DNA from 2 places in the Scopulibacillus cellulosilyticus genome. Region 1 is predicted to be linked to the other one. Evidence: predicted binding sites of a transcription regulator. Region 1 holds the regulator's gene; the other holds the start of a gene.

Region 1 (12,720 bases):
AATTGTAATCGACAATGCCGGTACGCCGTTTGCTGTTAAATGAATTTTACCTGCGTCAGTGCCGCCGCCGGCTATTGAATCTAATTGATACGGAATATTATGTTGATCAGCCGTATCGGTTACATAATCACGAAGACCCTTATGTGTCACAATAGACGCATCGTACATAATAATTTGCGGACCCTTACCGATTTTAGCAATCGCTTCTTTATCGGTAATCCCCGGCGTATCCCCCGGAATACCTGTATCTACAGCAATGCCAATGTCAGGTTGAATCTTATGAGCGGATGTCGTAGCACCGCGAAGGCCGACCTCTTCTTGGACGGTGCCGACACCGTAAACAACGTTTGGATGCTCAACATCTTTTAATTGTTTTAAGACATCAATAGCAATTGCGCAGCCAATTCTGTTATCCCATGCTTTTGCCATTAAGTATTTTGGATTTTTCATGATGGTAAAGTCGCAAACCGGAACGACAAAATCCCCAGGCTTCACACCAAATTTAAGCGCTTCTTCTTTATTTGCCACACCGATATCAATGAACATATCTTTAACAGGTACAGGCTTTTTGCGGGCTTCTGCCGATAAAATATGCGGCGGTTTTGAACCGATAACACCTGGAACGTCACCATCCTTTGTCATAACTGTAACACGTTGTGCAAGCATGACTTGCTCCCACCAGCCGCCGACTGTTTGAAAGCGCAGAAAGCCATCGTCATCAATTTGCGTAACCATGAAACCGATTTCATCCAAATGTCCGGCTACCATGATTTTTGGGCCGTTGGCATTGCCTTTTTTAACAGCGATTAAGCTGCCAAGGTTATCATATTGAATTTCATCAGCATATGGTTCTATGTATTTTTTCATTACTTCACGGGGCTCGCGTTCATTTCCAGAAACACCCTTAGCATCTGTCAAATCTTTTAGCATCTGCAGTGTTTGATCTAATTCACTCATCGGCTTGTCCTCCTTAATTATCATCAGTTACATTATACTGAATATAATATCTTGCCACAATCTTCCTGCCTAATAACTTGACTCTTGACGCTTATGATTAATTTGATTCTTTTTAAAATAGGCATCTATAATATCATTTGAAGAAAATCCGAGAGCTATACCTAAACTTAAGTATTCATTATAGAGTTCTTGATAATTTTTTTGGTTTGTCCCTTCCCTCAGCCGGTTGATACTTTCAATAACTGCGTGAAAATGATCAGTTAAACTGCCGCGGCTTTTCTTCGTATACTTAATAATAAGTTGGCTGGCATCATTAAATTCCAGGTCAAGGCCAATGGAAAGCAAGAAATGAACGCCATCAACATATTCTTCTAAAATAATCTCTCTCTTTGAAGCTGGTTTAAAGCTCCAAAATTTAAAGCATCTTGTTTCATTTGCTAATTCGCCAACTTCTACATAAAAAGCTAACAGCTTATCTTTTAATAAATCCTTAGACTCCAGATCGTGGTTTTCTAAAATTCTATCGTCAAGGATTCTTTGCTCTTGGAATAATTTTGTCAATTGTTCTGTATCCATGGTTTTTCACTCCTGATTTCGTGGTAAATTATATTATAGCATGGTCATAACTGGGCGGGGCGCAAATTATTAAATGAAAGGCGGGGCGCTGCATGGGGTTTCTTTTATTATTATTAATTATTCTTGGATTAGTTTGCATTCTATTCAGCCTTTATCGGTACATTCAAAAAGATGAGTATCGATTTAATAAAGCAGTTCGCCGTGAATCGATGTATCTTTATGAAAATGACGGCAACGTTTTTATAACAGTAAGAGGGATGACTTTCATTGGTCAATGCACAATAAAACCCTATGAATCAAAATACAGGGTAACTGAGATATTTATTTATTCCAAAAGCCCCCAGCCTTTGTTGAAAAATATAACAAAAGAGGACCTTTACAATATTGAAGAACAGCTTTATACGAAATACCCTGTTGCTGAATTAAAGTGGGATCGTCCATTTGCTGAGTTAATGGAAAGTATATAAAAAAAGGATCATCCATAATGAATGATCCTCTTTATTATTTAACAGCTTCTTTTGCTTTAGTTGCTAATTCAGCAAATGCTTTTTCATCGTTAACAGCTAAATCAGCAAGCATTTTACGGTTAACATCGATACCGGAAACTTTCAAGCCGTGCATCATGCGGCTGTAAGAAATACCGTTCATACGTGCTGCCGCATTGATACGCGCGATCCAAAGTTTACGGAAATCACGTTTTCTTTGACGACGATCTCTGTATGCATATTGTAATGATTTAAAAACTTGTTGTTGAGCAACTTTAAATAGTTTATGTTTAGCACCATAATAACCTTTTGCAAGTTTTAAAACTTTTTTGCGTCTGCGACGTGTAACATAACCGCCTTTTACTCTTGCCATAATACTACCTCCTAGTATATCTCATTAATCGTTCAATAGTTGTTTAACAGGATGTTCAAAAAATCCGATTGGCTTCTTTTTGAACACATACTTTAATTTAATTAGATAAGCTTGCTGATGCGCTTTTCGTCCGCACTTGACACCAATGCGCCTTTACGAAGCTTGCGTTTTTGTTTTTGAGTTTTATGTTTGAACATGTGGCTTGTGTAAGCATGGCTGCGTTTTAATTTACCTGAACCTGTCTTTTTAAAACGTTTTGCAGCACCTTTATGGGTTTTCATTTTTGGCATGATAATTCCTCCTGTCAGCTTCTTATTTTTCGCCTTTTGGTGCGAGGATTAGGAACATACTGCGGCCTTCCATTTTCGGCTTCGCTTCAATAACACCAAATTCCTCACATTCCTTAGCAAGACGTTCCAATACTTCTCTTCCAATCTCTGAATGGGTAATAGCACGGCCGCGAAAACGGATCGATGCTTTTACTTTGTCGCCTTTTTTAAGGAATTTTTGAGCGTTGCGAAGTTTAGTATTAAAATCGTGTTCTTCAATGTTAGGGCTTAAGCGGATTTCTTTAACATTGATGATCTTTTGCTTTTTACGGGCTTCTTTGTCTTTCTTCTGTTGCTCATAACGATACTTCCCGTAGTCCATGATACGGCAAACCGGGGGCTTGGCGTTCGGCGCCACCATGACAAGATCAAGATTGACGTTTCTAGCCATATCCAATGCTTCACGCTTTGGTTTAATGCCGATTTGTTCACCGTTTTGGTCAATGAGACGTACTTGGTTAGCGCGAATCCCCTCGTTAACAATCATATCCTTGCTAATATTGAGCCACCTCCAAATTATTATTAAAAAGTAAATGAGCAGTATTAGGCACCGACCGATAACTTTTTACTAATAAAAAAGTGCGGGCACATTCGTACGCCCACACTTATCCTTCACATTCATCACTCAAACCTGTCAACAACCATATAGGCATCAATCAGGTGAGAAGCCGGGCGCTTCTTCTTTTGCTCGATTTATTCACTTTCCTAATAAACTATATCACTTTTCATCAATGTGTGCAAGTTAATCAAAACATCCTATATAAAGATACACTAATATAAAATTAGATTCAAGTTTTTTTATTACTTATGGTTTTTAATTGCTTTTTCTAAACGGTCAACGAATGTGTCAACGGCAATGGATTCTGAATTCTTTTCCCCGTAGCGGCGGACATTAACGCTATCCGTTTCAATTTCTTGATCTCCGACCACGAGCATAAAAGGAATTTTTTGTGTTTGTGCTTCACGAATTTTATAACCGATTTTTTCATCACGCTCATCAATTTCTACACGAATATTGTGTTCGCGGAGTTGATCAGCGACTTTATTGGCATAATCGTGATGAACCGATGCTACAGGTATCACTTTTGCTTGAACCGGTGCCAACCAGGTTGGGAAGGCGCCTTTATATTGCTCGATAAGGAAAGCAACAAACCGTTCCATGGTCGATACAACACCGCGGTGAATAACAACCGGACGATGCTCCTTGCCATCTTCACCGATGTAAGTCAAATCAAAGCGTTCAGGCAAGTGGAAGTCAAGCTGAACTGTTGATAATGTTTCATCTTTTCCTAATGCTGTTTTCACTTGAACATCAAGTTTTGGACCGTAAAACGCTGCTTCGCCCTCTGCTTCAACATAATCAAGCCCAAGAGCATCCATTGCCCCTTTTAACATGCCTTGCGCTTTTTCCCACATCTCATCCTTGTCAACATATTTTTCTTTGTTTTCAGGATCACGGTAAGAAAGACGGAAATAATAATCGTCAATCCCGAAGTCTTTATAAACTTTTTGAATGAGTTTGACTACATTAGTAAATTCCTCTTGAATCTGATCCGGACGACAGAAAATATGCGCATCATTTAGAGTCATAGAACGTACCCGCTGCAGTCCAGCCAGCGCCCCGGACATTTCATAACGGAACATTGTACCAAGTTCGGCCACACGGAGCGGAAGATTGCGGTAACTATGCAGCTCATGTTTATAAACCATCATGTGATGCGGACAGTTCATCGGTCTAAGTACAAGCTCTTCATTATCAATTTTCATCGGCGGGTACATATCATCCTGATAATGATCCCAGTGACCGCTTGTCTTATATAAATCAACATTGGCAAGATGTGATGTATAGACGTGCTTATAGCCGCGGGCTGTTTCTAAATCAACGATGTAGCGTTCAATAATTCTGCGGATCGTTGCCCCTTTTGGAAGCCAGATCGGCAGTCCTTGACCAATTTCTTGAGAGATAGTAAATAGGTCAAGCTGCTTGCCAAGCTTGCGGTGATCCCGTTCTTTCCGTTCTTCAAGGACATGCAAATGCTCTTCGAGTTCGCTTTTTTTCGGGAACGCTGTGCCGTAAATTCTTTGCAGCATTTTATTATTGCTGTCTCCGCGCCAATAAGCGCCGGCAATGCTTAATAATTTAAAAGCTTTTATTTTGCCTGTTGAAGGGAGATGCGGTCCGCGGCATAAGTCGAAAAATTCACCTTGCTCATAAATCGTCACTGACTCACCTTCAGGAATATCTTCAAGCAGTTCAAGTTTAAGATCGTCACCAATTTCTTCAAAACGACGCTTTGCTTCTTCGCGAGAAACAACATGACGCTTTATTTCAAAATTTTGATCAATAATTTTTTGCATTTCTTTTTCAATACGTTTAAGATCTTCAGGAACGATGGCTTCTTCCATATCAATATCGTAATAAAAGCCTTCTTCAATAACCGGGCCAACCCCAAGCTTAACATTATCATACAATCGTTTAATTGCTTGGGCCATCACATGTGTTGTTGTGTGACGAAGGATTTCAATACCTTCAGGATCTTCCAGCTTTAAGATTTCAATCGTCCCGTCAGTTGTTAATTCTCTCCGTAAATCAACGGGCTGTCCGTTAAATTTACCAGCGATGGCTTGCTTTTTTAAGCTTGAACTAATTGAACCTGCAATATCTTCTGTCGTTGTATTTTTGGGAAACTCCTTGATATTGCCGTCTGGAAAAGTTACTTTGATCATTTCAGCCATCAATCATCACTCCATTCATTAGAAATAAAAAACACCCGTCCCCTTAAAAGGGACGAGTGTGATCTCGCGGTTCCACCCTTGTTCATGCATAAATATGCATCTCAAGTAAACATAACGGTTGTTACCGGCGGCAGATACTCTATAGGATGATCAAAGGCGGCTGTTTGTCCACACTTTGAACATATATAATCATTTCCCTGCCGCAGCTCAGAGGCGGTAAGTTATTTTTTTCGTTAGGAAGATTCCAGCTATTCTCCCCTCTCTGTTAACGACATTTAAAACAACTCTTGTCCTCATCAAGGCTTTTTATTTAAGCAATTGTATTATGTAAGGTATTATAGCCACTTATGATAATAAAATCAAGGACTTTAAAAAAAGAAAATTAGACCTTCTTTAATAAACATTATACTCTAAAACAATTTATTTGTTAATTGTAACAGCTGTACTTTTAGGAAGAAAGGTTACCCGTTCTTCAAAGACATTTTGCAATGTTTGCATCATGCCATTATCCGGACGATCTGTATAAACAAAGATATTTTTTGGCGCCAGTCCAATTAGCGTTAACAATATGGATGGCTCGGCTTCAATCCCCCATTGTTTTAACAAAGGATAGAACGAACGGATCGAATGTACATTTTTTATATAATTGTGATTTTTATCAAATAATTTAAAAGGATGATCATCGATAACATAAATTGTGTGATGTAATGGCCGATAAGCTTTAACAATTCGCCTTAATTTATCGATAAATGCCTGGTACTCTTGTTGAAGCTTGTACTCATCAATAGCCAACTCAACATATTTTTGCAAGCACGTCCGATATTTATTAAGGCGGAATCGAATAACCGATTGAAATGACAAACTTGTCCGGTCTTCAAAGATATCACGGACAGCTTCTTTAATAACATTTCGTCTGGAAGGCAAAATATCCAATCTTGGCAGATCTGTTTTCTCTCCATCAAATATCGCTTGAACAATTTCTAAAATTTCTTCCTGGTCATGCTTGTCTTTAAAATAAAAAGTCGAAGAGATAATATCAAGAAGCCATTTTTCTTCGTATGTGTCAATAATAAAGTCAACAAAAATTCCAATAAACTTCGTTCTAAAGTCAACCGACAACGGTTCATCTTCTAAGCCAATCGTTAACGTTTCCTTATGAATTTGAAAATGCAAAGGTTCTTTGATTACTTCAGCAATATGTGTATTCAGAGACACTGCTTCGTGCCTTGATTTAAAAGTAACAGAAATCAACCTGGTCCCCCCTTGTCCCTTCTTCATTACACTATATGGAACAAGACGGGAAAAAATGTCCTAAATTTTTATTACAAAAATATTAAACTAAGTTATCCACAGCTTTTGGGGTCTGACCCCGAAAAGTGAAGTTATCCACAGTTTAAGGGCCAGCCTAAAGCTGACCCTAAATCCGGCGATTATTCCCTTTAACTGTAACCAATTTCGTATAATGGCGGATCCGTTCCATGACACGCTTTGCCTTAAGAAGTTCGGTCCCGCTTTTTTGTGAATACGAGAAGTGATCTTCCAATTCTTCATAATCATAATTTGACGTATATAACGTCGGCAATTTTTTCATCATTCGGTATTGCAAAATACTGCCAATGATTTCATCACGAATCCAAGGAGAGATCGTTTCCGCACCAATGTCATCCAAAATCAGCACTGGTACCTTCTTAATATAATCTAACTTTTCATCAAGTGTTTTTTCCTGTATTGCACCTTTTAGTTCCCTGAAAAAATCAGGTGTATAAACCATTAAAGAAGATACATTTTTATCTTTCAGCCTATTCATGACAGCACCCATTATATAGGTTTTGCCGACACCAAATTCGCCGTAAAGGTAAAGACCCTTTGTTTTGGAAGGATGTTCTATATATTCCTTTACAAAATCCCCCGCGGCTTTTAAGGCATCGTAACGTCTTGGATCACTTGTATCTATCGATTGAAACGTTGCCTGTAAAACATCATCCGGTACATAATAACTATTAATTAATTGTGATTGATGTTTCATTTCTTCATTTCTTTGTTTCAACGGGCAAGGATGAAAAGCCAAATTGATTGATGCTTTGTCATATATTAATTCAGGCTGGTAGCCTTTTAAAACGTTCGGGCAGCGTTCCAGACCCGGGCAATTGTCGCATTGATTGCGTTCTTGTACAAATTGGTACAAACTTGGGATACTTTTTTCAACAGCGGCAAATGATATATCCTCATGGCTGTTTAAAAATGCTTGTACATCCCCGTGATTCAGCAAAGAATCTGTTATTTTCTTGAAAAATTGTTCAATGTCCTGACCCTTCGCCATTTGACGGATGACAGATTTTATTGAATCCATATCTTCCACCGCCTATATATTATTTAAATAATCTTCAAGGGACTTTCTTTTTTTCGCAGCTTCTTCATCTGATAACCCCGTTTGTTCTTTCGAGGATGATTTATCGGTCATCCATTTCGGCAATCTTTCCTGATGATCATTTTTCCGGGTTTTTTGCGATTGCTTTTTATTTTTAGTTTGCGACCACTGTTGATACTTTTTGTGTTCAGAGCGTGCCAAAGCCATTGCCTCTCTTACCGTACGCACTTGTTTCCTGGCCCAATGAGCAGCAATTTTTTCGACATAACTTTTAACCAGTTTTTGGTCACTTGTTACCATGACATAATGTATGAGGACATTAACAACGCCTGGATTTAATTTTTGTTCAAATAAAATTTCCTCAGCAATTTTCAAATCTGCCGCTGCCGGCTTGCCGCCTTGTCCCACTTGTTCAAGCACCTCGTACGGCGATAATTGCTCAAACGCCTGTATAGCCTGTTCTTCCTCATTTTGAGGTGTTCGATTAGCCATTTCCTGAAGAGCCGCAGGCTGAGTTCGGTAACTTAGAGCCGGCAGTTGATCACCTGATTCTATCCTGTAAAAATTACGGACTTGTTTTCTAAGTTCTTGAATATCTATAACACCGGTATGCAGAAAGGCTTCTTGAATGACACGGCTCATCTGCCCCGGCGTCAGCTGATAGACAAAGGCAAGCTTAACAACGGCATCCTTTACTTCAGAGGTAAATGCCTCTTTAGAAATAATAACATCGGAAAGTTGATGATACAAAGCCTGGAAATCAAATTCTGATGTCACTGACGGTGCTGTCGGATTCTTTCTGTCTACCCATTCATATTGATCATTTATTAGTGACACTTCATCTTTATTTATACGCAATTCCGATGGATGAACAGATTGAAAAACATCGCTAAATGACACAGTAATATCTTCAAATTGCTTTCTATCTACCTGTTCTTGAACAAAAATTTTCTTTAATCGGATAAAATCCTTTTGGCCAATTCGATTGTATAAATATATGTTTAATAAACCATCCGTAAAAAACTGCTTAGGCGTTAAAGGGGGCTGCAGCTCATAAATAAACTCAGTCTGTTCATTATCCTTTTTTTTATAAACCTTAAGCAAACCAATAGCTTCAAGCTTTTTTCTATCATCCAGCAATAGATCAAGGGGACAGTTCATTCGAACCATTAATTGATGATGCGAGCATAAGTCGCCAAAAAAGGACATCTCATCAATTTCATGCCAAAGTGAAGTATATAAACTGACTGCTCTTGGCCCTATAAGCGGCTGATATAAATAATTAATAATTTTTTGATCATAAGGATGGATTAAACCATTGACGCGGACCTGATAACGGTCTGCGGGTAATAACTCTTTCCAATAATTTTGCACCCTGATCACCTCACACATCTAAAGGGTACAGGTAAAAGTGTAAAAGAGCTTTAAACAAAGCTCTTTAGTCATCATCTTTATTGACTTTTTTCAATAAATCTTTCAATTCATGGATAAATACATTAATATCTTTAAACTGCCTGTAAACAGACGCAAAGCGGACATAGGCAACTTCGTCGACTTGAGCCAATTCATCCATAACTAACTCGCCGATATCATGACTTTTCACTTCGGATATTCCTTGATCCCTTAAAGTTTTCTCAACTTTATTAACGATTTCTTCAAGGCGCTTTAAAGGCACTGGCCGCTTTTCACATGCTTTAATCAAACCGCGCAGTATTTTATCACGGCTAAACGATTCTCTATCATCGCCTTTTTTAACGACTATAAGCGGCATTTCTTCAACTGTTTCAAACGTTGTAAACCGGTACTGGCATGATTCGCATTCACGCCGCCTTCTAATAGACCGCCCATCGTTAACAGGCCGAGAATCAAGAACCTTTGTTCCTAGTTCCTTACAATTAGGACAACGCATGAATCCCACCTCTATTAGGGCCTTTTAACTTTAATCATATTAAAAAAAACGTCGAATAACAAGTATGTTTCTTTAAAAGTGCAATCTGTTTTAAAGAAACAAACCTGACAGTCATATCAAAAGGGTTGCCTTGGGCAACCCTTTATCTCATTTTTTATATAGATGTCATTTGTTTCTTTTTAATTTGTACTGGACCTAAACCTCTTGGCAGTTCCATCTTTTCCGATATCTCAGCGTCCAACGCCTTTGCAATATAGTCGGCTGCGACGTTCGGATCAATTCGGTCACCGCAAGTATATACATCAATACTCGCATAGCCGTGTTCTGGAAAACTGTGAATTGTTAAATGAGATTCAGAAATAATAACAACTCCGCTTACACCTTGAGGTGCAAATTTATGAAAGGCTACTTCCCTAACTTCTGCCCCGGCAACTAATGCCGCATCAACAAAAATTTTCTCAATCATTTCCATATCATTTAATTTATCGACATTACAATTCCATAATTCAGATATAACATGACGTCCTATTGTTTCCATTTAACATTCCCCCTTAGGAAAAAGTACCATGCTTAGAGCATGCAGGATTGTTTTAACACCACGGGGGATAGTTAGTCCGATGAGGTCCTAACCCTTTAAGTGTTGTACAAATCCTCTTTCGTACATTTTGTATTGACGATGATTAGTATAATGGTTTTACATAAAGTTTGCAACGACTTTTTTACACTATTAAAATTTCCCAATCTTTCATTTAAAAAAGCCCGCTACCGGCGGGCCTTTTTCTGTTACATTGAAAATTTCTCTATGATACTTTTACATCATTTGTATTAATCATACAAGAAGCGACTAAATTAGCCAAATCAACTACCCGGCAAGAGTATCCCCATTCATTATCATACCATGCCAAGACTTTTACTTTATTTCCATCAATGACCATAGTGGATAATCCATCTACGATTGCCGAATGTTCATCGGTATTAAAATCTTTTGAAACCAGCGGCTCTTCAGTATAAGCTAAAATACCTTTATAATTCGCTTGTGAGGCAGCTTGAAAGGCATAATTTATATCATCAACAGTCACTTTTGTATTTAGTTCAACAACAAGATCGACTAATGAAACATTTGGTGTCGGCACACGCAAAGCCATGCCGTTTAATTTCCCGCTAAGTACAGGAAGCACCTTGGAAATTGCCTTTGCTGCACCCGTTGATGTTGGGATGATCGATTCAGCACAAGCACGCGCACGCCGCAAATCCTTATGCGGGTTATCTATATTCTTTTGGTCGTTCGTATAAGAGTGAACAGTAGTCATCATGCCGGAGACAATTCCGAATTGCTCTTCCAATACTTTAACAACCGGCGCCAAACAATTCGTTGTACATGAGGCATTTGAAAGAACATGATGATGGTTTGGATCATATTTGTCATCATTGACACCCATCACAATTGTCATATCTTCATCTTTCCCAGGTGCCGTAATAATGACTTTCTTGGCACCTGCTTCTATATGGTAACCTGCTGTCTCACGTGTTTTAAATTTACCCGTAGCTTCGATAACAATATCTATACTCAATTTTTTCCACGGTAAACATCTTGGATCACGGTTATTAACAAGTTCAATAATTGCGCCGTTAACTCTAAGATGATTGTCGTCTACAACGTCCACTTCCCCTTGGAAACGGCCGTGAATACTATCATATTTTATTAAATGGGCTAATGTCGCAGCTGGATAACTTGCATTAATCGCCTTAATATTTAATGAAGCGTCTGTCATCGCTCTTCTAAAAACCATACGCCCAATTCTTCCAAATCCATTTATCGCAACATTTACAGGCATGAAACATCAACCTCCGAATATGTGTTATACAATTTATGAATTAACTACAAATAGTATAACATAATAACCGGAGATTGAAAGCGCTTTTTGATTTTTTATTAAAAAATGTGCCACTGCCTAAAGATCGCTTTTAATTGTTGCAAAGTATTATCCACCGAGCCATTATTATCAATAATCGCATCGGCGAGCGCCTTCTTTTCATCCAACGGCATTTGTGACCGTATTCTGTCCAAGGCCTGTTTTTCCGTGCTATGATCTCTATTTATTAATCTTTCCAGCTGTGTTTTAGGATCAACGTAAACCAATAACTTTTTATCAACCCACCCTGTTAATTTCCCTTCAAAAAGTAAAGGTATATCAAGGACAATGGCTTTTTCACCTTTTTTTTCGTAAAAATTTATCTTTTGTAACATACTTTTTCTTACTTGAGGATGTACGATATTATTTAGTATAATCCTTTGGTCAGCATCTTGAAATACAATACTGCCAAGTTTTTTCCGATTAATTTGTCCATTTTCTAACAATATGTCCGAACCAAAGGAGGCAACAATTTGTTTATATGCCTCCTCTCCCGGTTCAACGACTTCTCTTGAAATAATATCCGCATCAATAATTGGGATACCAAAATTTTTAATCATAGCGGAGACAGTGCTTTTACCGCTGGCAATACCGCCTGTTAAACCAATTTTTATCATCCGTCTTCTCCTTTATCACGAATAAAGCGTCAGGAATTCATTCAAATCATAACTTGGCAAGCATGGCAAAAATGAGTTCCTCTGCCGCCGACTTTAATTTTTTCAATAGGATGTCCGCAATTCGGACAAGGCGAACCAACGCGGCCATAAACATTTAATTTTTGTTGGAACATGCCCATTTGCCCTTGGCTGTTTAAATACGTTCGAATCGTACTTCCTCCCATTTCAACCGCTTCATTTAGAGTCTTTCTAATACATTTCGTCAAATTATCGATTTGTTTATGATTTAGCGTCCTCGCTTTAGTTAATGGATGAATACATGCACGGAACAAGGCTTCATCAACATAAATATTGCCAAGACCGACAACGATTGTTTGATCTAATAAGGCTGTTTTTACCGCACGGTCTGTTTTCGCTAAACGATCAGTTAAATATTCTGCCGTAAAGTCAGAACCAA
Region 2 (12,720 bases), on a different contig from region 1:
ATATACGTTCTATATAATCTTCCATACTCGGTGTCGGCGGCATGTGGTCCCCCCCTAACATTGTCGCCAATTTACTTTTCAATAAAATCTTACTATACATCTTTTTGAAAAACAAGCGCAATAAGTGCCGTTGTCACGAAAATAAAAGATTGGACATCGTCCAACCTTTTTAAATTAATTATAAGCCGCATTTTAATTGGGCATTACAATTTGTACATGTATTGCAGCCGCCGATTTCTTCTACTTTTCCTTTGCGGCAAACCGGGCATGTATCGCCGACTTCTGAACCATATGTGACATTTGTTTTATCAAGTTGTGTAATGGTATCCACAAGCACAACCTTTTTGCTTTTTGGTTTATCCTCAGGTTCAACAACTTCATCATCAAAGCTGTTTTCTTCTGCTTTTAGTGTTAACACTTGAGAATCGCGGCTGCCGTCAACATAAACCGTACCGCCTTTGGCACCGCCTTTATAAAGGCGTTCATATACCGCTTCTACTTGATCAACCGTATATCCTTTTGGTGCATTTACAGTTTTGCTGATAGAGCTGTCCACCCAGCGCTGTATGACACATTGTGTGTCAGCATGGGCTTCAGGCGTTAATTCCATGGCTGTAATAAACCAGTGAGGTAAATGATTTTCATCGGCTTCAGGATGAGCATCCAGATATTCTTTGACAATATCCGCTTTAACTTCGATAAATTTACCTAAACGTCCGCTCCGGAAATACGAAAATGAGAAATATGGTTCCAGGCCTGTTGACACACCTACCATTGTTCCCGTTGAACCTGTTGGTGCAACAGTAAGGAGATGGGAATTCCTGATACCGTATTTTAAGATATCTTGTCTAATTGTTTCAGGCAGTTTTTTAACATAACCTGTTTCTGTAAACTTTTTCCTCAGTTGTTCTGTTTCTTCGTCTGTTTCGCCGACTAAATATGGGAAGCTGCCTTTTTCTTTAGCTAATTCTATCGATGTTTCGTAGGCAGTGGTTGCAATCGTTTCAAATATTTTATCAACAAGTTTATTGCCTTCTGCTGAGCCGTATTCAGTTTCACAATAAATAAGTAAGTCATGAAGTCCCATAACCCCTAAGCCGACACGGCGTTCACCAAGGGCTTGCTTACGGTTTTCTTCGAGGAAATATGGTGTCGCATCTATGACATTGTCCTGAATTCTAACACCCGTTGCCACTGTTTTTCTCAGCTTTTCAAAATTAACCGTTTTGTCTTTTTTATTGGCCATTTCTGCCAAATTAACAGCCGCAAGATTACATACTGAGTAAGGAGCTAAAGGCTGTTCACCGCAAGGGTTAGTCGCAACGACTTTTTGGCCGTATGCCTTAGCATTAGTCATATCATTAGCGTTATCTATAAAGAAAATGCCAGGTTCGGCTGAGTATGTTGCACAAACATTAATTAAATTCCATAATTCTCTTGCTCTGATCTTACGGTAAGTTCGAATCGCATATCCGCGGGCTTCCCATTCTCTAACATCTCCGCATAAATGCCATTCATTATTATAAATCTCCATTTCCTCCGGAGAATAATGCTCAACATCCGGGAATCGCAATGAAAAATCTTCATCTTTTTCAACGGCTTCCATAAAATCCCGGGTTAAGCAAATAGAAATGTTGGCGCCTGTCAGAAAATCTGGGTTATTAACCGTATAATTACCGCCAACCGCTAACTTATCTTCAGCCTCTTTAATGACTTTAGGGTCAAAACCGCCAAGTCCCGGAATGTATTTGTAGTTGACAATCCCCTGGTACATTGCTTTTTCCGTTTCCGTCAGCGGTGTGAAGTTTAACTTTTCCCTGGCAGCCTTTTTAATTTGCTCATCGCCGCTTGTCTCGAGAAGATAACGGAGAATCCGCGGATTTTGCATCTTGGAAATAATAAATTCAACGATATCAGGATGCGAGTCACTAAGCATAATCATTTGAGCGCCGCGCCTTGAGCCGCCCTGTTCAACAAGATGTGTGAGCTTGGCAATATCGTCGAGCCATGAGACCGATCCCGAGGATTTGCCATTAACACCGCGGGCTAATGTATTTCTTGGTCTTAAGGTTGAACCGTTTGTACCGACACCGCCGCCGCGGCTCATAATCTCCATTACTTTTTTACGATGTTCAGCAATACCTTCCCTTGAATCTTTAACATAAGGCATCACATAGCAGTTAAAATATGTGACATTGGTATTCGCTCCCGCACCGTATAAAACACGGCCGGCCGGAACAAAATTCATATTCACCAATTCATGATAAAAACGTTCAAATGACGCCTTGCGCTTTTCTTCCGTTTCTTCTACATCAGATAAACCCTTTGCGTTTCTTTTAGCGATTTGTTCATAATAAACTTCCAAAGGTTTATCAATAATGTCAAGGGATCTGGTAATCAGACCCGTTTCGCGCTCCGATTCATCCTCAAGCACCTGGCGATATTCTTCATTGATTAAAATGTCAGCCTTGTTAGAAGCCCAATCTATAGATTGAATAAACCCTAATCCTCTGGCAGGAAATTTCGGATCAGGTTTGACGGTTAAAACAACAAAGTCACCATTTCTCAGTGTCCTTTTTTCTGTATCCTTAAAAGCATATCTATCGAGCATCACCAACCGGGAGACGCCGCTGTGAGTGATTTTCATATCATCTGTAATTGGAAAAACTTGAGGAAATTCTTTAATGTCCTCATTCAATTGGTTTTTATTAATCACCATATGATCGGATAATACCGTGCTCATATTCATCCTCCTTAGACATTTAAAAACCCGTAATGGAAAGACTTTGTCGATCCTTGCTGCGTTCATATTATGTACTATGATTATTTTACCCTTTTTCCAAAAAGGACACAACATATTGTGTTTAATATCCGCACATTCACACTACATATTGTATATTCAATATTATTTATGAGCAAATGTCAATTTCAAAAACCGTCAAAACCCGGCGATTTTTGAAGTGTAAACGAGTAATTAAAAAGAGAACATCATATTTGAATAATTTTGTACGTTGATTTTTTTATCAAGTTTAGAAGTGCCGAAAGCAAAATCAGCCTGTCCATTATCACATCATTTTGTTTAAAATGCAACGGGATTGCTCCAGCCAACTTTTTACTTTTATAAGTATAATTTTTTGGAAAACATGCTTAATTACTTTCTTATATATTTAAAAAATGACTGTAAAAAGTTATAATAAAAGATGTTGACCTTAAATCGGATTATCAAAAATGAGATTTATATAAAAGGAGAATGTGTAAATGTGGCAATGGATCATCCTTCTGGCTATTATCGTTATCTTTATTATCGTAACCTTAGTCAGATCTCTCTATCAACGAACATATTTAAAAACTCTTTCAGAAGAAGAATTTCGTTCGGGTTATCGGAAAGCACAGCTTATTGATGTAAGAGAGCCTAATGAGTTTGAAAACGGGCATATTTTAGGTGCTAGAAACATTCCCCTTACACAGCTTAAGATGCGTAAATCAGAAATCCGCAAGGACAAGCCCATTTATCTATATTGCCAAAACAGCATGAGAAGTGCACGGGCAGCCGCCGCACTTAAAAAAATGGGCTGCAAAGACATCAGTATGCTGAAAGGCGGATTTAAGAAATGGTCAGGTAAAGTTAAAAGCACTAAATAAAAAAAAAGCAAGCCCGCCGGGCTTGCTTTTTTTATACTTCCTGTTTCGGTCTTTCGTAACGAAGAACCGGCTGCCTTGCCGCCCGGGTTTCATCAAGACGGCCGACAACTGTATGATGAGGTGCTTCTTGAACGATTTCCGGATTTTCTTCGACTTCACGAACAATCTGAATTAATGTGTCAACAAATTCATCAAGCGTTTCTTTAGATTCTGTTTCGGTTGGTTCAATCATAAGACATTCGTCAACGATTGTTGGAAAATAAATGGTTGGCGGATGGTAGCCAAAATCCAGCATACGCTTAGCCATATCCAATGTCCTTGCACCTTGTTTTTTCTGACGTTTGCCGGAGAGGACAAATTCATGTTTACAATGTTGATCAAATGGCAGATCAAAATACGGTTCCAGTCTTCTCATTAAATAGTTGGCATTTAATACGGCATCTTTAGAGACCTGAGCAAGACCTATAGGCCCCATTGTACGGATATATGAGTACGCTCTGACATTAATGCCGAAGTTTCCGTAGAACGGCTTAACGCGGCCGATAGACTCCGGACGATCATAATCAAACGTATATAGATCGTCTTTTTTAACAAGGACAGGTTTTGGTAAAAATTTCACAAGCTCTTGTTTAACGCCGACCGGTCCAGATCCGGGTCCGCCGCCGCCGTGCGGTCCGGTAAACGTCTTATGAAGATTAAGGTGGACAACATCAAATCCCATATCTCCCGGTCTTGTCACACCCATAATTGCATTCATATTGGCACCATCATAATACAGCTTACCGCCTGCCTCATGAACGATTGCCGCTACTTCCAGAATATCTTTTTCAAACAAACCAAGCGTATTTGGATTAGTCAGCATTAACGCCGCTGTATTTTCATCAACAACACGTTTTAAGTCCTCAAGGTCAACCAGACCCTGTTCGTTCGATTTAACTGTCACTGTTTCAAAACCGGCTACCGTGGCAGAGGCAGGGTTTGTACCGTGAGCGGAATCCGGAACAATCACTTTTGTTCGATTAAAGTCGCCATTAGACTCATGGTACGCCCGAATAATGCTCAATCCTGTCCATTCACCATGGGCGCCTGCAGCCGGCTGCAGAGTGACCTCATCCATACCGGTAATTTCGGAGAGGTTCTGTTGGAGGCGATACATCATCTCTAAAGCACCTTGAACAGTTTCCTCATCTTGATAAGGATGAATATGGCTTAACCCCGGCATACGGGCAATGACTTCATTTACTTTAGGATTATACTTCATTGTGCATGAGCCAAGGGGATAGAAGCCTGAATCTACGCCATGGTTCCGTTTAGACAATGCAGTATAATGCCTCATAATCTGTAACTCAGATACTTCCGGCCAATCAGGTGATTCATCACGAATATAATCATCTTGAATAAATTCATGAACATCTGCAGCTGGTACATCGAGTTCAGGCAAACTATATCCAACACGTCCTGGTCTTGTATATTCAAAGATTAATGGCTGATCTTGTTTATTCATGAACGAGCCCCCCTAACACGTCTGCAAAGCGGTCAATTTCCTCTTTAGTCCGTTGTTCCGTTACGGCAATCAGCATATGGCCGTTAAATTTTTCATCGTCGCGGCCAAGATCGTATCCGCCGATAAAGCCGGACTCTAATAAGCGGCGATTAATGTCTTTAACAGGCTTGCCGCAATTAATAACAAATTCATTAAAGAAGGAAGGTTTAGATAATACATCTACGTTGTTCAATCTTAATTGTTCAGCTGCATAGTGAGCTTTTTGTATATTTTGATGAGCAATTTCATGGATGCCCTGCTTGCCTAACGCTGTCATGGCAACAGATGATGCCAGGGCATTTAAAGCCTGGTTTGAACAAATATTTGATGTCGCTTTATCGCGGCGGATATGCTGCTCGCGGGCTTGAAGCGTTAATACATAACCCCTTCTTCCCTCTTCATCAACTGTTTCACCGACTAAACGTCCAGGAATTTTACGCATATACTTACTTGTTGTTGCAAAATAGCCGCAATGCGGGCCCCCGAAAGATGAAGGAATACCCAATACTTGACAATCGCCCACAACGATATCAGCATTAAATTTGCCGGGAGGGGTTAATAGGCCTAATGACAACGGATTGCTTGATACAATAAACATCGTTTTCTTACCTTGTCTTGCTGCCTGCTCTATTTCTTTCAAAGATTCAACTTGACCATAGAAATTAGGGTATTGAACAATAACAGATGCAGTATCATCGTCCACCATTGTCTTAAGGACGTCTAAATCTGTCTTACCGTCTTTAACAGGCACCTCAACAATTTCAATATTCGGTCCTTTAGCATATGTTTCCAATACTTGCCGCGCTTCAGGATGAACGGCACCGGAAACAATGATTTTCTTTTTGCGTGTAACACCGGCGCTTAACATAGCCGCTTCAGCAAGCGAGGTTGGACCGTCGTACATTGAAGAGTTAGCTACTTCCATGCCCGTTAATTCACAAATTAATGTTTGAAATTCGAAAATGGCTTGCAGTTCGCCTTGAGATATTTCCGGCTGGTATGGTGTATAAGCTGTATAAAATTCAGAACGTGAAATAACATGGTCAACAATAGATGGAATATAATGATCGTATACACCAGCCCCAAGAAAAGAAGGCGTCTCCTTAGTATTAACATTTTTCTTAGCCAGATTAGTCATAAATTGGAGAAGTTCCGGTTCAGATAAAGCCTTCTCTACTTTCAAATCCCCTTTAAAGCGTACTTTTTCAGGTACATCTGAAAACAATTCATCGACGGATGCTGCGCCGATGGTACCCAGCATTTCACGGCGGTCTTGATCTGTCATTGGTAGATATCGAAACGTTGTCATGGTGTCGCCTCCCTATTAGCCTCTCTTATAAAATGGTGATTTTACAACTTTAGCTTTACGGCGTTTACCGCGAATATCAACTTCACACTCAGTGCCAAGCTCAGTATAAGCTGCATCAATCAGAGCTAAGCCTAAGTTTTTCTTTAATGTTGGTGATTGCGTCCCGGTGGTCACTTCGCCGATTTTCTTATCCCCGGCAAAAACTTCATAATGTGTTCTTGGAATAGCTTTATCGATCATTTCTATCCCCACAAGTTTACGGGCGGGACCATCTTCTCTTTGTTTTTTTAATGCTTCTTTTCCAATAAAATCAGCTTCCTTTTTCGTTTTTACAGCAAAGCCGATGCCTGCTTCAATCGGTGAAATATCTTTAGAAAGCTCTTGGCCGTAAAGAGCCAGTTTAGCTTCAAATCTTAACGTATCACGGGCGCCTAAACCGCAAGGAAGAAGTCCTTCATCCTTTCCGGCTTCAAGAATCGCTTCCCATAATCCCGGCGCGCTATCCCATGGACAGTAGATTTCAAATCCATCTTCACCGGTATAGCCGGTTCTGGATACTAAACTGTTAACACTATTAATTGAAATTTCTTTGAATTTAAAAGGTCCAATTGTACTAAGGTCAAATTCTGCGAGTGTTTGTAAAATTTGTTCTGCTTTCGGTCCTTGAATCGCAAGCTGAGCGACTTCATCAGAAATATTATTAATTTCTACATCGCCTTTTTGATGTGATTTAATCCAGTCAAAATCTTTATCTGTATTAGCTGCATTAACAACCAGGAGGAAATTATCATGCCCTTTTTTATAAACAATGAGATCATCTACAGTTCCGCCGTCTTCATAACACATGGCATTATATTGGGCAGAGCCTTCCGTCATCTTAGAAACATCATTAGTAACCATATATTGTATAAAATTTTCCGCGTCTTTCCCGGTGATTTCTATTTCTCCCATATGGGAAACATCAAATAAACCCGCTTTTGTTCTAACAGCTTCATGCTCTTCTTTAATACTTGAAAATTGAACCGGAAGATCCCAACCGCCAAAGTCAACAAGCTTAGCCCCTTGGCTTTTGTAAATTTCATACATTGGTGTCTTTTTTCCTTCAGTCATGTCATCCCCTCCAATTAATAAAGAAAGCTTGATATTCTTACGAGCCGGCTGGCAATGAATATCTAAATGATGTTTGTACATTCATTCTTAAAAAGCTAAAGTTTCAGAAAGTACAAAAAAGGACAAAGAAACACAATCCTCTTGTGTTCCTCTGTCCTTAAACCTGAAAGTTTTATTCCAAACCGGCATTATAGCCGAAATGGTTTCCCCGTTGGTGGCTCAAAGAGCACTCTCCAGAGGTGCGTCTAACAAGAGTCTTTTTGCCTGAGAGATTCACAAATATTTGCTTGCTCCTTCGGCGCCTGCTGCATAAAACTTAAAGCAGCGGGTCTCTCCCCTTGTTGTCATTCGCTTAAATATTCATTTTTTAACTTGAACTTATATGTCTATATCATATTGATCATACTACAAGTATTATCCTAACTTTTTTCATCAATTTTTGCAATGTTTAATTTAGGATGAAAGGAAGGGCATCATGATTCCAGAAATAGTTTTTAATCGCTCTTGGCATGAAGAATTTCTATCAAAAATTGACGCTGACGGCCCATGGGCGCATTGGGATATGTACAAGCTTGCTTATGAAGCGGAAAAGCAGCTGATAGTTCCGTCTTTTCATGGATTAATCGCACCTGAGCAGCTTCCCAACCTAAAGCTGCTTCCACACCAAGTTGAGACTGCTCAAACTGTTATAGAAGATATGCATGGCAAAGCGATACTCGCTGACGAGGTAGGACTCGGGAAAACCATTGAAGCAGGGCTCATTATGAAAGAATATATGATCCGGGGACTCGTTAAAAAAATACTGATACTCGTACCGGCATCCTTAGTTTTACAATGGTCAAATGAATTAAACAGTAAATTTTATATTCCGGCTGTCCCTCAAAGAAAGTCTTATGTATGGGAACAGTGCGATGTTGTTATATCATCCATTGATACCGCGAAACGGAGTCCGCACAAAGAAATTATCTTAAAACAAAACTATGATCTTATCGTTATTGATGAAGCTCATAAACTTAAAAATCATAAAACGAAAAATTATCAATTTGTACAGTCTTTAAAAAAGAAATTTTGTTTATTATTAACTGCAACACCTGTTCAAAACCGCTTGGATGAACTATTCTATCTTGTTTCATTATTAAAACCAGGTTACTTAGGCAGCGCCGACACATTTGCACAAGATTACCGTTCCGGGAAAAATGATGTTAAAAATGAGGGGAAATTGCGAGATTTAATTAATCAAGTGATGGTAAGAAACCGCCGTCAGGACACAAAGATGGACTGGCCAAAGAGAATTGTTGAGTCAGTAGAAGTTCCCTTGTCTATTGAAGAACGTGACTTATATGATTCGCTTAACCTATTAAAAGATTCGTCTCAAATTCAAGGATTCTCATTATTAACATTACAAAGAGAGGCATGCTCAAGCCGTGAAGCTGTCTATATGACATTGAAAAAGATGTTAGAAAAAGCGGAGGAACAGAGCGCATTATCAGATTTCATTCAGCCTATTATGGAGAAAGTTCAACTCATTAATAAAAATTCTAAAGCTGAAAAAGCATTAGAAATCATAAAAAAAATTAATGATAAAGTTATTATTTTTACAGAATACAGGGCCACCCAACTTTATCTTCAATGGTTCCTGAAACAGCATGGTATCTCATCGGTCCCTTTCCGGGGCGGATTTAAAAGAGGTAAAAAAGACTGGATGAAAACACTTTTTCAAAACCAGGCACAAGTTCTGATTGCAACTGAAGCCGGCGGCGAAGGAATTAACTTACAGTTTTGTCATCATATTATTAATTATGATTTACCTTGGAATCCTATGCGAATAGAGCAGCGCATCGGCAGAATCCACCGTCTTGGCCAAGAAAACGATGTCCATATTTATAACTTTGCTACTAAGGATACTGTCGAAGAACACATTTTACAGTTATTGTATGATAAAATCAATCTATTTGAAAATGTGATTGGCGAGCTTGATGATATTTTGGCACGTCTGAATATCAAAAATCTTGATAAGCAGATAGCAGCTATTTTTGAAGAATCAGAATCAGCTGGCGAAATAAAAATTAAGATGGATAATTTAACGAGCGTTATCAACTCAGAGCGGGAGCAGATTGAGGAGGACAGCGAAAATGCAGCAAGCGGCTATTCATAATTTTCTTGAGCATTTTTTTATTGCAAATGAATGTGAATTTCTTGAAAATAAAGACGGCCTGTTAAAAGTAAAATTAACCGTCGCTCTTGATAAGCTTTTAATGAATCGATCTTTTTATTGGCATTATATTGAAAAAATCGGCGGGGTACCTGAAACAACGACACTTACTTTAAAAACGGCTCCATCTGAAGAAAAGGATGGGGAATTGATTCATTTTGGCTCACCGCGGTTACATCAAATTTTCCGTGCGGCCAAACAATTAGCTCCATATATTAGGCTGTACCAGGAAACAGGCAGTGAAGGGAATTTCACACCCTTAGTACCTTGGCTTGGCATTAATTTTAAAATTAGTTATCAATGTGATTTAAAAAAAGATGATTTATTATCACTCGGCCTCCATCTAATGAACGGGACGATTGCTACACATTTTCATGAACAACTTTTACAAATGCCTTTAACGCCAAAAATTCCTGATTATTGCTATACTTTAACTCCGATGATAAAACCAATCAGCGGTTTAAAGCGTCTGGAGCATTTTATAGAGCAAAAGATTCAAAACGATGACCACCAATGGGCTGATAATGCCAGAATACGCTGGCAAAAAGACCAAAGCTTATTGGATCAATTCTATGAAGATCAAACAAATGAAGAAGCCCCGGATACCTATGTAAAAGAAAAAGAAGCATTAAAAGAACAGTATGAACCAAAAGTAAATGTTCAAATTATTAACGGGGGCCTCTTCTATTTAGACAAGTCGAGTTTCCTTCATACTACTTAAAAAAGACGTACCGATTGGCAAGCATTAAAACGCGTAGACAAGGAAGCAACTGGTTAAAAAGGCTTCTGCACAGCTTTGCAACAATAGAATAGGTGTCGGCGCAGAAGCACCTTAGCAACACTTCCATTTTAAAGAAGTTACTTTAAATAAGCTTTAGCCGCCAATGTAAGACATTTCAATTTTTCTTTTTTTTGCGGGTTGTATATTTTTCCGCTCTTCAGAGTATTGATCCGACCGATGCAGCCAAACTTCTTTAATACGATCCAATAACATCTCATCGGATTCGCCGTTCCGCATCGGGTTTCTTAAACTTGTACCTTGCGAAGCGAACAAACAAGTATAAATAGATCCATCAGCGGACAAACGTGCTCTTGTACAGCTTGAACAGAATGCATCAGAAATTGAAGAGATAATGCCGAATTCATCACCTGTTTCTTTTATTCGAAATCTTGTTGCCACCTCGCCAAAATAGTGTTGATCTAAAACTTCAACTGTAAAATGGCGCTTAATCAGATCCAAAATATCTTTTTTAGCAAAAACTTGTCTTAATGACCAGTCATTTGAATTACCGACATCCATAAATTCAATAAAACGCAGAACGTGACCGGACCCGCTGAAATGTTCAATCATTTTGATAATTTCATCATCGTTAACACTTTTTTTCACCATCATATTAATTTTAACCTCAAGACCCGCTTCTTCTGCCGCCTGAATACCGGCTAACACTGGACCAACCCCGATACCCTGCCCGTTAATGCTTCCAAAACGTTCATTATCTAATGAGTCAAGGCTGACTGTCACCCGCTTAAGTCCAGCCTTTTTCAGCTCCTTTGCCTTCTTGGGAAGCAGAGTTCCATTTGTCGTTAAAGCGATATCCTCAATACCATTAATCCTGGATAATCCCGAAATGATTTCGTTTAAATTTTTTCTTAACAATGGTTCCCCGCCTGTAATACGAATCTTTTTCACACCCAGTTGAGCAAACAGCTTCGATAAGCGAACGATTTCATTATTGGTCAGCAGCTGACTTTTATTTAAAAATGGATAATTTTTATCAAAAACTTCTTTCGGCATACAATAAGTACAACGAAAATTACATCGGTCCGTCACCGATATACGTAAATCCCGAAGCGGCCGTTGCAGAGTGTCCGTTAATAAAGATTGAATCTTTTCCATTTTAACCACCCCTTTATCCCGGTGGAACTAACCATCAGCGGGAATAAAAGAAGCCCCGCTGATGGAAGTTTCACATTAATGTAATCATAACATGTCAGTAAAAGAATGAATATGAATAAGCTTGTTTCAATTGAATATTTATTTAGAATATAAAATAAAACGGGCGATACCCGCCCGTTTTATTTTTTTCTGTTTTTTGCTATACGATTTTTAGCTGATTGAAAATAATGGGAACAGGCATTTGGAATTAATCCAAACAGTTCATTCTTAAGCGGTTTTCGATATTGTCTTCTTTCCTGCCTCATATTTTTTCTGACAGTTCTCGGCTGTTCCATATATTGAACGAACTGCTCAGTTAAAAATTTCACATAATCATTAGATTTCATAGTATCACCTATCTATGTTGTACCCAAGATGCCGTATGTCTATTCAAAAAATTTGTTAATTCGGTGACAATTGAATCTACACTTTTCATCGTTGTATTAACTGTGTAATCAGCTTCTAAATAATACGGAAGACGGCGATCAAGCATATGAATCACTGACTCTTCTTGATTATTTTTAAGAAGCGGACGGGTTGTATTGCCTTGTAATCGTCTTAAAATTATTTTAGGATCACAATGTAAATAAATCGTTATACCGTTTTCTTTCATAAAACGGCGGTTTTCTTGATTAATAATCATTCCGCCTCCCGTTGTGATAATAACGTGTTTGAAAGATAATTTCCTAAGGATACGGCTTTCATATTCTCGAAAGCGCGCTTCTCCTTCTTCCTTAAAAATATCAGAAATTTTTTTTCGACATACTTGTTCTATCATTTCATCTGTATCTATAACGGTCATAGACAATTCTTCGCCAAGTTTTTTACCGACAGTAGTTTTGCCAGCTCCCATAAAACCGGTTAAATAAATTGTTTCACCTTTCATAACCCTTCCACCCACTTTACAATCTGACTCTGCTTAACATCAAAATAAAATATCTGTTTTTGTTTTGTTGTATTTTTTTGCA

The links. The regulator NrdR, encoded in region 1, represses ribonucleotide reductase genes. The targets are predictions, from matches to a motif close to AACACNATATATNGTGTT.
Region 2: a site for NrdR is predicted at 2,848-2,865, ahead of ACFQRG_RS14955 (vitamin B12-dependent ribonucleotide reductase). Genes of this name have one in related genera too.

What each region holds. Positions count from the first base shown of each region.
Region 1 is NZ_JBHTCO010000014.1:156,591-169,310, reverse strand. Features, by position in the region: gene ACFQRG_RS12100 (M42 family metallopeptidase) at 1-957, opposite strand, end outside; gene ACFQRG_RS12095 (dUTP diphosphatase) at 1,027-1,533, opposite strand; gene ACFQRG_RS12090 (hypothetical protein) at 1,626-2,000, shown strand; gene rplT (50S ribosomal protein L20) at 2,035-2,391, opposite strand; gene rpmI (50S ribosomal protein L35) at 2,493-2,681, opposite strand; gene infC (translation initiation factor IF-3) at 2,704-3,207, opposite strand; ribosomal protein L20 leader region at 3,288-3,410, opposite strand; gene thrS (threonine--tRNA ligase) at 3,522-5,456, opposite strand; T-box leader at 5,502-5,765, opposite strand; gene ACFQRG_RS12065 (putative sporulation protein YtxC) at 5,877-6,707, opposite strand; gene dnaI (primosomal protein DnaI) at 6,874-7,806, opposite strand; gene ACFQRG_RS12055 (replication initiation and membrane attachment family protein) at 7,819-9,198, opposite strand; gene nrdR (transcriptional regulator NrdR) at 9,263-9,733, opposite strand; gene speD (adenosylmethionine decarboxylase) at 9,888-10,271, opposite strand; gene ACFQRG_RS12040 (glyceraldehyde-3-phosphate dehydrogenase) at 10,534-11,568, opposite strand; gene coaE (dephospho-CoA kinase) at 11,667-12,263, opposite strand; gene mutM (DNA-formamidopyrimidine glycosylase) at 12,305-12,720, opposite strand, start outside.
Region 2 is NZ_JBHTCO010000019.1:136,933-149,652, forward strand. Features, by position in the region: gene mntR (transcriptional regulator MntR) at 1-43, opposite strand, end outside; gene ACFQRG_RS14955 (vitamin B12-dependent ribonucleotide reductase) at 179-2,743, opposite strand; gene ACFQRG_RS14960 (rhodanese-like domain-containing protein) at 3,259-3,642, shown strand; gene gcvPB (aminomethyl-transferring glycine dehydrogenase subunit GcvPB) at 3,674-5,146, opposite strand; gene gcvPA (aminomethyl-transferring glycine dehydrogenase subunit GcvPA) at 5,139-6,494, opposite strand; gene gcvT (glycine cleavage system aminomethyltransferase GcvT) at 6,510-7,604, opposite strand; glycine riboswitch at 7,847-7,952, opposite strand; gene ACFQRG_RS14980 (DEAD/DEAH box helicase) at 8,080-9,759, shown strand; gene ACFQRG_RS14985 (YqhG family protein) at 9,737-10,537, shown strand; gene moaA (GTP 3',8-cyclase MoaA) at 10,691-11,713, opposite strand; gene ACFQRG_RS14995 (YqzE family protein) at 11,893-12,099, opposite strand; gene ACFQRG_RS15000 (shikimate kinase) at 12,108-12,638, opposite strand; gene comGG (competence type IV pilus minor pilin ComGG) at 12,635-12,720, opposite strand, start outside.